2 regions of the Methylovirgula sp. genome follow, and region 1 is predicted to be linked to the other one. Evidence: predicted binding sites of a transcription regulator. Region 1 holds the regulator's gene; the other holds the start of a gene.
The links. The regulator LexA, encoded in region 1, represses DNA repair genes until DNA is damaged. The targets are predictions, from matches to a motif close to TGTTCNNNNTGTGTTCNG.
Positions count from the first base shown of each region.

Region 1 (4,007 bases):
CGTCATTGCCTGCGCAGTTTGCGTTGAAGTCCCGCGAAGGCGTGTCGAGGAGCGCTTCAATTCCGGAGAGCACGCGACTGTGCATCTCGCAAATGGCACGCAAGTCCCCTGCGTCCTGCGTGATATTTCTCTGGGCGGGGCTCATCTGATGATGGACTTTGGACGTCTGCGTGCAGACGACCAGGGATCGCTCCTGCTTTCCAACGGAATCGAAGCGCCGTTTACCCAGGTCCGCCAGTCCCAAGATGGCGTCGCCGTGAAATTTAATCTGGATCGGCAAACACGGCGTCATCTCATCGCCCTGCTGTTCACCGGCGGCTATGCCAATGAAGTGCCCCAAGTCAGACTGAGGCACCTCTTCGCGACGCTGTTCAAGCGACTGGCCGCCTGATCCGGCGGCTTATTGCGCTTGGAAGACGGCCTTGAGCCCGAGCGCAGAAATGTCGTTGTAGCCTTGCCAAGCGCCCTGCGTACAAAAGAGGATGAGCAGCTGATCGCAATCGTTCAGATGCGGCGACAGGCGTAACTTGATTTGTCGAGGCGACAATGACGTCTTGACGAGCCAGATCGATTCATTGACGTGGCACCAGGCTTCGCCCAGAGCCTCAAGACATCCAAAAAAATCGGGATGTGCATCCCTCGCGACAAAGTCGCAAACAATGGCATAAACTTTCATTTCGCAATCACCGTTTTTTAAATAATCTCGGCAGCATGAGTGATATTGGTTGCCCCGCTCTTAAAAATTGAGATGAACGAATAGCTACGCCGAGCGCAGAAAGACGCCCGTCTCGCGACCCGATTTAGAGCTGGCTCCCGGGAATTGGTTTTCTTTTCGTCGCTGATATAGGCTGACGGGACTGCGCAACAGGGTTTCAGGGGGGAAGCACCATGCATCTGTCTCATCGGGTTCGAGCAAGCCTCGTCGGTCTGCTGGCCCTTTTTGCTCTGAGTTCGTCTACCTCCGCGTTTGCCGACAGCGGCACCGTGCGCCTGTCCATCGTGAAGGGTGGCTGGTTCGTTGGCGCGAATGGCGGCGGCGGCAGCCTGTATTTCCACGGGCGGCGTTATGCGCTGACCGTCGGCGGCGTCGATGCCGGGCTTGTCTTCGGCCTGTCGCATACGACTTTGCGTGGACGGGTTCTCCACATCTACCGGCCATCGGACATTGCAGGCGTCTATGGCGCGGCTGGTGCGGGTGCCACGGTTGGTGTCGGCGCCCGCCTCATCCGGCTCGCCAACGACAAGGGCGCTGTGTTGGAATTGGAAGGCTTTCAAGTCGGCCTGATGGTGAACGCCGACCTGAGCGGACTCGTCATCGGGCTGAGGTAGGTGGCTTGGCGCGACCCACATTCGCGAAGCTGCGCACGAGCTTGAAATGAGCAATGATCCGAAGGATTTTGACCGAGCCTTTGCGAAGGTTGTGGCAAAACCAGATCGGCAACCTAAGCCAAGCGATCCGAAAAAATGAAGCCTTTAAGAGCGACCAGCTAAGAGGACTCCGGCCTGACAAATTGCGGCCAAAAAGGCGAAGATGGCCGCCATTGCGCTGTATTGGCTTTGGTGCCTAATCGCGTTGGCTAAATCTATCAGCGGCTTTGTATTGACATACACACTCTGCGGCCCGAGGGCACCCATTTCATCTGTAAGGCCGCCCTCGGCGATGGCTACTTCCACTTCCGTGAAATCCGAGGGCGTAGATCGCGTTGCGGAGACAAGCCAAAGGCCCCCAGCAATCAACGAAGAGACTGCGGCTGCGTCGTTCAGGCAGGTCGTAAGTTGCGAAAGCGGCATCCGCGGATTTTGCCAGAACACTCAAAACGGATGCAACATCTAGCGTTGGTCCCGCGAAATATAATATCGCCCCACCTTGACGGAACACAGCAAGAACGGTTAGGCTCTGTTCACTCTTTGTTTAGCGGCTTCCCGTCTTCTGAACCGGAGTGATTCGGCTCCGGAGCCGCCCAAGAGCGAGAGCGCCTGAATGTTGACCCGTAAACAAAGCGAACTCCTGCGCTTCATCAACGAGCGTCTGAAGGAGACCGGCGTCCCGCCCTCCTTCGACGAGATGAAAGAAGCGCTCGACCTGCGCTCGAAATCCGGCATCCATCGCTTGATCCTGGCGCTCGAGGAGCGCGGCTTCATCCGCCGCCTGCCGAACCGCGCCCGCGCGCTCGAAGTTTTGCGCCTGCCCGAGTCGACAACGCCCATGTCACATGGACGTGGCCGCAAGTTCTCGCCCGAAGTCATCGAGGGCAATCTCGGCAAGGTACGCCCTGTCATGCCCGCGTTCGAGGACGAGGATGAACGCGCCGGCATGGTCGCCATTCCTGTCATGGGCCGTATCGCCGCGGGCACGCCGATCACCGCTTTGCAGAGCCGCAGCCACACGATCACCCTGTCCCCGGACATGCTCTCGACCGGCGAACATTACGCGCTCGAAGTGCGTGGCGATTCGATGATCGACGCCGGTATTTTCGACGCCGACACGGTGGTGATCCGCAAGCAGGACACGGCCGAGACCGGCGACATCGTCGTCGCCCTCATCGACGATGAGGAAGCGACGTTGAAGCGGCTGCGCAAGCGCGGCGCCTCGATCGCGCTCGAAGCCGCCAATTCGGCCTATGAGACGCGCATTTTCGGCCCCGACCGCGTGCGCATCCAGGGCAAGCTGGTGAGCCTCATCAGGAAATATTGAGCTGCGTTGAACGCGCGTCATGGCCGGACTTGTTCCGGCCATCCATGCAAGGCCCTCAAGGTAAGTCGTGGATGGCCGGGTCAAGCCCGGCCATAACGGGCTAATCTTGTGAAGCGTCCGGACTGTCGTTCGCTTTTTGCTCGGGCGCAGCACGCGCCCTTTTCCACACAGGTGGCGCTGGCGACCAAGGCCGGTCTTCGTCCACGGCACGGGCGGTGTCGAATGCCCAGCCCTTGCCTTGCGCGCGCAAAAGCATCGCGCCGCTGCCGCGTAGCCTGTCGCGATCGATGACGAGCGGCGCGGCGCAGCCCGGCGGCGCGTAGAGCGGCGTGATGACAATATCGGCGCGCAGGCAATCTTCAGCGAAAGCTGCGTCGTCCAGCACCAGCGCAACGCTGCGGCCATCGGCCAGAATGCCGACGCAGCCGATGCGGTCGCAGGCGCTCATGTCGATTGCTTCATGCGGGTCGCGCGCGTCGGCGTCGGCGCCGAGCCATTGCTCGACCGTGAACTGGCTTGGCCGCCGGCCGATGATCGTCAACGCGCCGTCCGCCCCGCGCACGGCGACGGCATCGCCGGTCGCGGCAATCGCCATATCGAAGGATGGACCATTCATCGTGCCATAGAGGCCGATGATTGCGAGCGGCACGGCCGTCAGCCGCAGCAGCGCCGAGCGCCAGATCACCGCCGAAAGCACCGCGAATGTCAGAAACACGATCGCCCAGGGCGCGAAGACATTGATATGCGTTGACGCGCCCGGTAGCGTGCCGATCCAGCGTGCGACCCACAGCACGAAACGGATGCCGAGGCCGAGATAATGCCAGACGAACGCATCGAGCCCAAGCGGATAGAGCAGCGTGCCGAGGAGCGCGCATGGCACCGCGAACAATTCGATGAGAGTCAGCGTCAGCGGATTGCCGATGAGCACGTAAGGATTGAGCTCATGGAAATCATAGGCCATGAACGAGGCCGTCGCCGTCGTCGCGCAGAGAGTCGCAAATAGCAAAGCCGGCGGCCCATGGCCGAAGAACGCGCGGAGCGCGGCGATCCGCGCCCGCATCGGCGACGGCGCCACAAGGCCGGCGCGCTCGTCGCGAATTTGCGCGCCATTTTCGGCGCGCGATTCATACACCGCGACAAGCGCAGCGACTGCGGCGAAGGAAAGCTGAAAGCTCGCGCCTAGGATCGCCTCGGGCGCAACAAGCATCACCAGCACGGCGGCGAGCGCGAGATTGCGCATGCTGAGCGACTGGCGTCCGGCAAGCACGGCGCCGAGCATGATCAAGGTCATGAACAAGGCCCGCTCGGTGCC
Region 1 covers NZ_JBBCGP010000001.1:2,459,012-2,463,018, reverse strand. Annotated here, with positions in the region: gene WDN02_RS12055 (glycosyltransferase) at 1-391, shown strand, start outside; gene WDN02_RS12050 (hypothetical protein) at 401-676, opposite strand; gene WDN02_RS12045 (hypothetical protein) at 889-1,329, shown strand; gene lexA (transcriptional repressor LexA) at 1,982-2,695, shown strand; gene WDN02_RS12035 (ComEC/Rec2 family competence protein) at 2,796-4,007, opposite strand, start outside.

Region 2 (4,007 bases), 150 kb from region 1:
CGCAGTGTTGAATCCTTCGACATCGACGCCAAGGCCGAGTCCACGCAACGCGTCCTGCGTCAGATCAAGCGGGAAGCCGTAGGTGTCGTAAAGCTTGAAAGCCGCCGCGCCGGGCAACACGCCGCCCTTCGGCAGATCGCGCGTTTCCTCGTCGAGGATCGTAAGTCCCCGCGCCAATGTGTTGATAAAGCGCGTCTCCTCCAGCCGCAGTGTCTCGACAATCAGCGCTTCGGCACGAATGAGCTCTCGATAGGCCTGCCCCATTTCGCGCACCAACACGGGCACCAGCCGCCACATCACCGGCTCGCGGGCGCCAAGTAGCTGCGCATGGCGCATGGCGCGGCGCATGATCCGGCGCACCACATAGCCGCGGCCCTCGTTCGACGGCAGAACGCCATCGGCAACGAGAAAAGCCGAGGCGCGCAAATGGTCGGCGATGACACGATGGCTCGCCTTTTGCGGTCCATCCGGATCGACCCCCGTGGCTTGCGCGACGGCAAGCACCAGGGCGCGCATAAGATCGATATCGTAATTCGATTGAACGCCCTGCAACAGCGCGGCAATACGCTCAAGCCCCATGCCGGTGTCGATGGAAGGCCGCGGCAGGCCCACGCGCTCGCCGGGCGCGAGCTGCTCATATTGCATGAAGACCAAATTCCAGAATTCCAGAAAACGGTCGCCATCCTCGTCGGGACTGCCGGGTGGACCACCGGCAAGCTTGTCACCCTGATCGTAGAAAATCTCAGAACAGGGACCGCAGGGGCCAGTGTCACCCATCGACCAGAAATTATCGGAGGTCGGGATGCGGATGATCTTCGAATCGGGGAAGCCGGCGATCTTCTTCCAAAGATCGAAGGCTTCATCGTCAGTGTGGTAGACGGTGACGAGCAGCTTGTCCTTGGGCAGACCGAAGACCTGCGTCGTCAGTTTGTAGGCAAGCTCGATCGCCTCGGCCTTGAAATAATCGCCGAAGGAAAAATTGCCGAGCATTTCAAAGAACGTGTGATGGCGCGCGGTATAGCCGACATTGTCGAGATCATTGTGCTTGCCGCCGGCGCGAACGCATTTCTGCGCCGTCGCGGCACGCGTATAGGGCCGCTTTTCGATGCCGGTGAAGACGTTCTTGAATTGCACCATGCCCGCATTGGTGAACATCAACGTCGGGTCGTTGCGCGGAACGAGCGAAGAGGACGCGACGATCTCATGCCCATGGCGGCCGAAATAGTCGAGAAACGCAGTCCTGATCTCGTTAACGCCGTTCATAATCTGCATCCATGCACGCGGCGAACGGTAAAATTCGCCGCGGCCATCCAGGCGGAAAGGGGAGCACGTCTTCTAGCTTTCCGCTTCCGCCCTGTCGAGCGCCGGCGCGGCGTCGATGCAGGAGGCTGGAGGCAGATCAGCCTTCGAGTTCGGTCTCTTCGGTTTCGCCGGGATCGAGAATGCGCTCGGCGATCAGGCCGGAATTTTCGCGAATCGCCAATTCGATTTCAGCGGCGATCTCGGGATTATTTTTCAAAAATGTCTTGCCGTTTTCACGGCCCTGGCCAAGTCTCTGACTGTCATAAGAGAACCAGGCGCCGGATTTCTCGACAACACCGGCCTTGACGCCGAGGTCGATCAATTCGCCGACCTTGGAGATACCTGCCCCATACATGATGTCGAATTCGACCTGTTTGAAGGGCGGCGCGACCTTGTTCTTCACCACTTTCACGCGGGTCTGATTGCCGACAACCTCATCGCGTTCCTTGATCGAACCGATGCGGCGGATATCGAGCCGGACCGAAGCATAGAATTTCAACGCATTGCCGCCCGTCGTCGTCTCCGGGCTGCCGTACATGACGCCGATCTTCATGCGAATCTGATTGATGAAAATCACCATCGTTTTTGACTTGGAGATCGACGCAGTGAGCTTGCGTAGCGCCTGGCTCATCAGCCGCGCCTGCAAGCCCGGCTGGCTGTCGCCCATCTCGCCGTCGATTTCCGCGCGCGGCGTGAGGGCGGCAACCGAATCGATCACCAGCACGTCAACCGAGCCGGAGCGAACCAGAGTATCGGTAATTTCAAGCGCCTGTTCGCCCGTATCGGGCTGCGAGATCAACAGATCGTCGAGATTGACGCCAAGTTTGCGGGCATAGATCGGATCGAGCGCATGTTCGGCATCGATGAAGGCGCAGACGCCGCCGGCCTTCTGGGCCTCGGCGATGACATGCAGCGTCAGCGTCGTCTTGCCGGAAGATTCCGGGCCATAAATCTCGACGACCCGGCCGCGCGGCAGACCGCCAACGCCAAGCGCGATATCGAGCCCGAGCGACCCCGTCGAAATCGTCTCGATCTCGACCACCGGGCTCTTGCCGAGGCGCATGATCGAGCCTTTGCCAAACGCGCGCTCGATTTGAGAGACGGCGGCGTCGAGCGCCTTGGTCTTGTCCACGGATGTTCCTTCCACAAGGCGAAGATTCGCTTGGCTCATCGAATGATTCCTTCTGACACGGGCGTGCGGACAAGTGCAATGTGTTTGCGCGGCGGCGACGCTTCCGCCTGCGCCGAGAAATGTACGCTATTTGTTCCTTCTCACCAAGTTCTTTTTTTGTTCTTTCCTCCCATTTATCGACACTTCACGCCGATCGCGCTTCATAGCTGGCAAGGTGGGTCACGAAACGCCGTCCCTTGGACTCGGCGGAATCGACGAAATGCACGTCGCCGGGCGCCCGGCGCGGCGTATCGACAGTGAAGAAAACGGCGGGTGCCCCACCTTCTACCGGCTGAATCCCATGCACAATGTTGCGCAGAAAGGTCACCATCTGCCCCGCGCGAAGCCGGCGCGGCGGTTCGTCGGCAATGGCGAAATCGACCTCGCCATCGAGCAAAACGAGATGCTCGTCGCAGGTCTCGTGAAGGTGACGTGGGATCGGATGATAGAGCCGGAACAACCGCGAACTCGCAGACTCGTGGTCCGACAGGTAGGCATCGACAATCATCGACTCGGCACGATCAGGAAAGCGAGCTTTGATTTCTGCCAGATCGAAGAAATTATAAGCTTTTTCATCCATCGCGCTTTGGACTCCGGTGATGGGCGGGCTCGGAACGCCTCATATCTATGTATCCGCGCCCGACTGTTCACGGCCCTATGTGAAACTGTCGATGAGACGTTCTGCCGCCGCGACGGCGGACTGCGCCGGGCCGTCTTCCGACTGCTGGCCGGAGCCATAGATGCCCTCGATCAGCAGAAGCAGGCTGTCGCCGAGGACATCCGGCTCGCGTGCGCCCATCGCCGCGGCAAGGTCGCGTAGACGCTGGCGCACCGCTTTCTTGTGCGCTTCCGCCACCTTGCGGGCGGGATGGTCAGGCGTCGGATATTCGATCGCGGCGTTGCTGAGCCCGCAGCCACGATAGCCGCGCCCGACCGCCCGCCCCGCCAGTTCAGCGATATAGGCGAGAACCTGTTGGCGCGGGTCGGCGTAAGTCTTCCCGCGCGGGCGCTCGAACCTTTCCCAGAAATCGCGATCGTAGTCGCGCAGATAGGCGGCCGCGAGTTCGTCCTTGGAGGCAAAGCTGCGATAGAGGCTCGGCTTGGTGACGCCGGCGCGATGGACGATCTCATCCACGCCGACGGCGCGGATGCCCTCGCGATAAAATAATTCGCGGGCCGAGACGCGGATACGGTCGGCCGCGCGTGGAATGCCACCGGCTTTACGTCTCGATTTGTCCGCCTGTGCGCTCATCCGGTCCAACATGACTTGACAATGTTACCGCTCGGTACGTATTAAGCCCGACACATACCGATCAGTAACATGAATATGCGCACTCGAACAAGTTATCCCTTCGGCCAGAACTACGTCTTCGTTGTCGTCGCCGCGATCTTCCTCGCCCTGCTCGCCGCGGCGGGCCTGCGCGCGACGCCTGGTGTGTTACTGCTGCCCTGGCAAAAAGCGTTCGGCTGGAGCGCCGGCACAGTTTCGGCCGCCGCCGCCCTCGGCATTTTCCTTTATGGCCTCACAGGTCCC
Region 2 covers NZ_JBBCGP010000001.1:2,310,216-2,314,222, reverse strand. Annotated here, with positions in the region: gene alaS (alanine--tRNA ligase) at 1-1,263, opposite strand, end outside; gene recA (recombinase RecA) at 1,400-2,473, opposite strand; gene WDN02_RS11300 (cupin domain-containing protein) at 2,619-3,053, opposite strand; gene WDN02_RS11295 (TetR/AcrR family transcriptional regulator) at 3,129-3,725, opposite strand; gene WDN02_RS11290 (MFS transporter) at 3,795-4,007, shown strand, end outside.
Region 2: recA (recombinase RecA) is a predicted target of LexA. The motif match lies at 2,581-2,598, and genes of this name have one in related genera.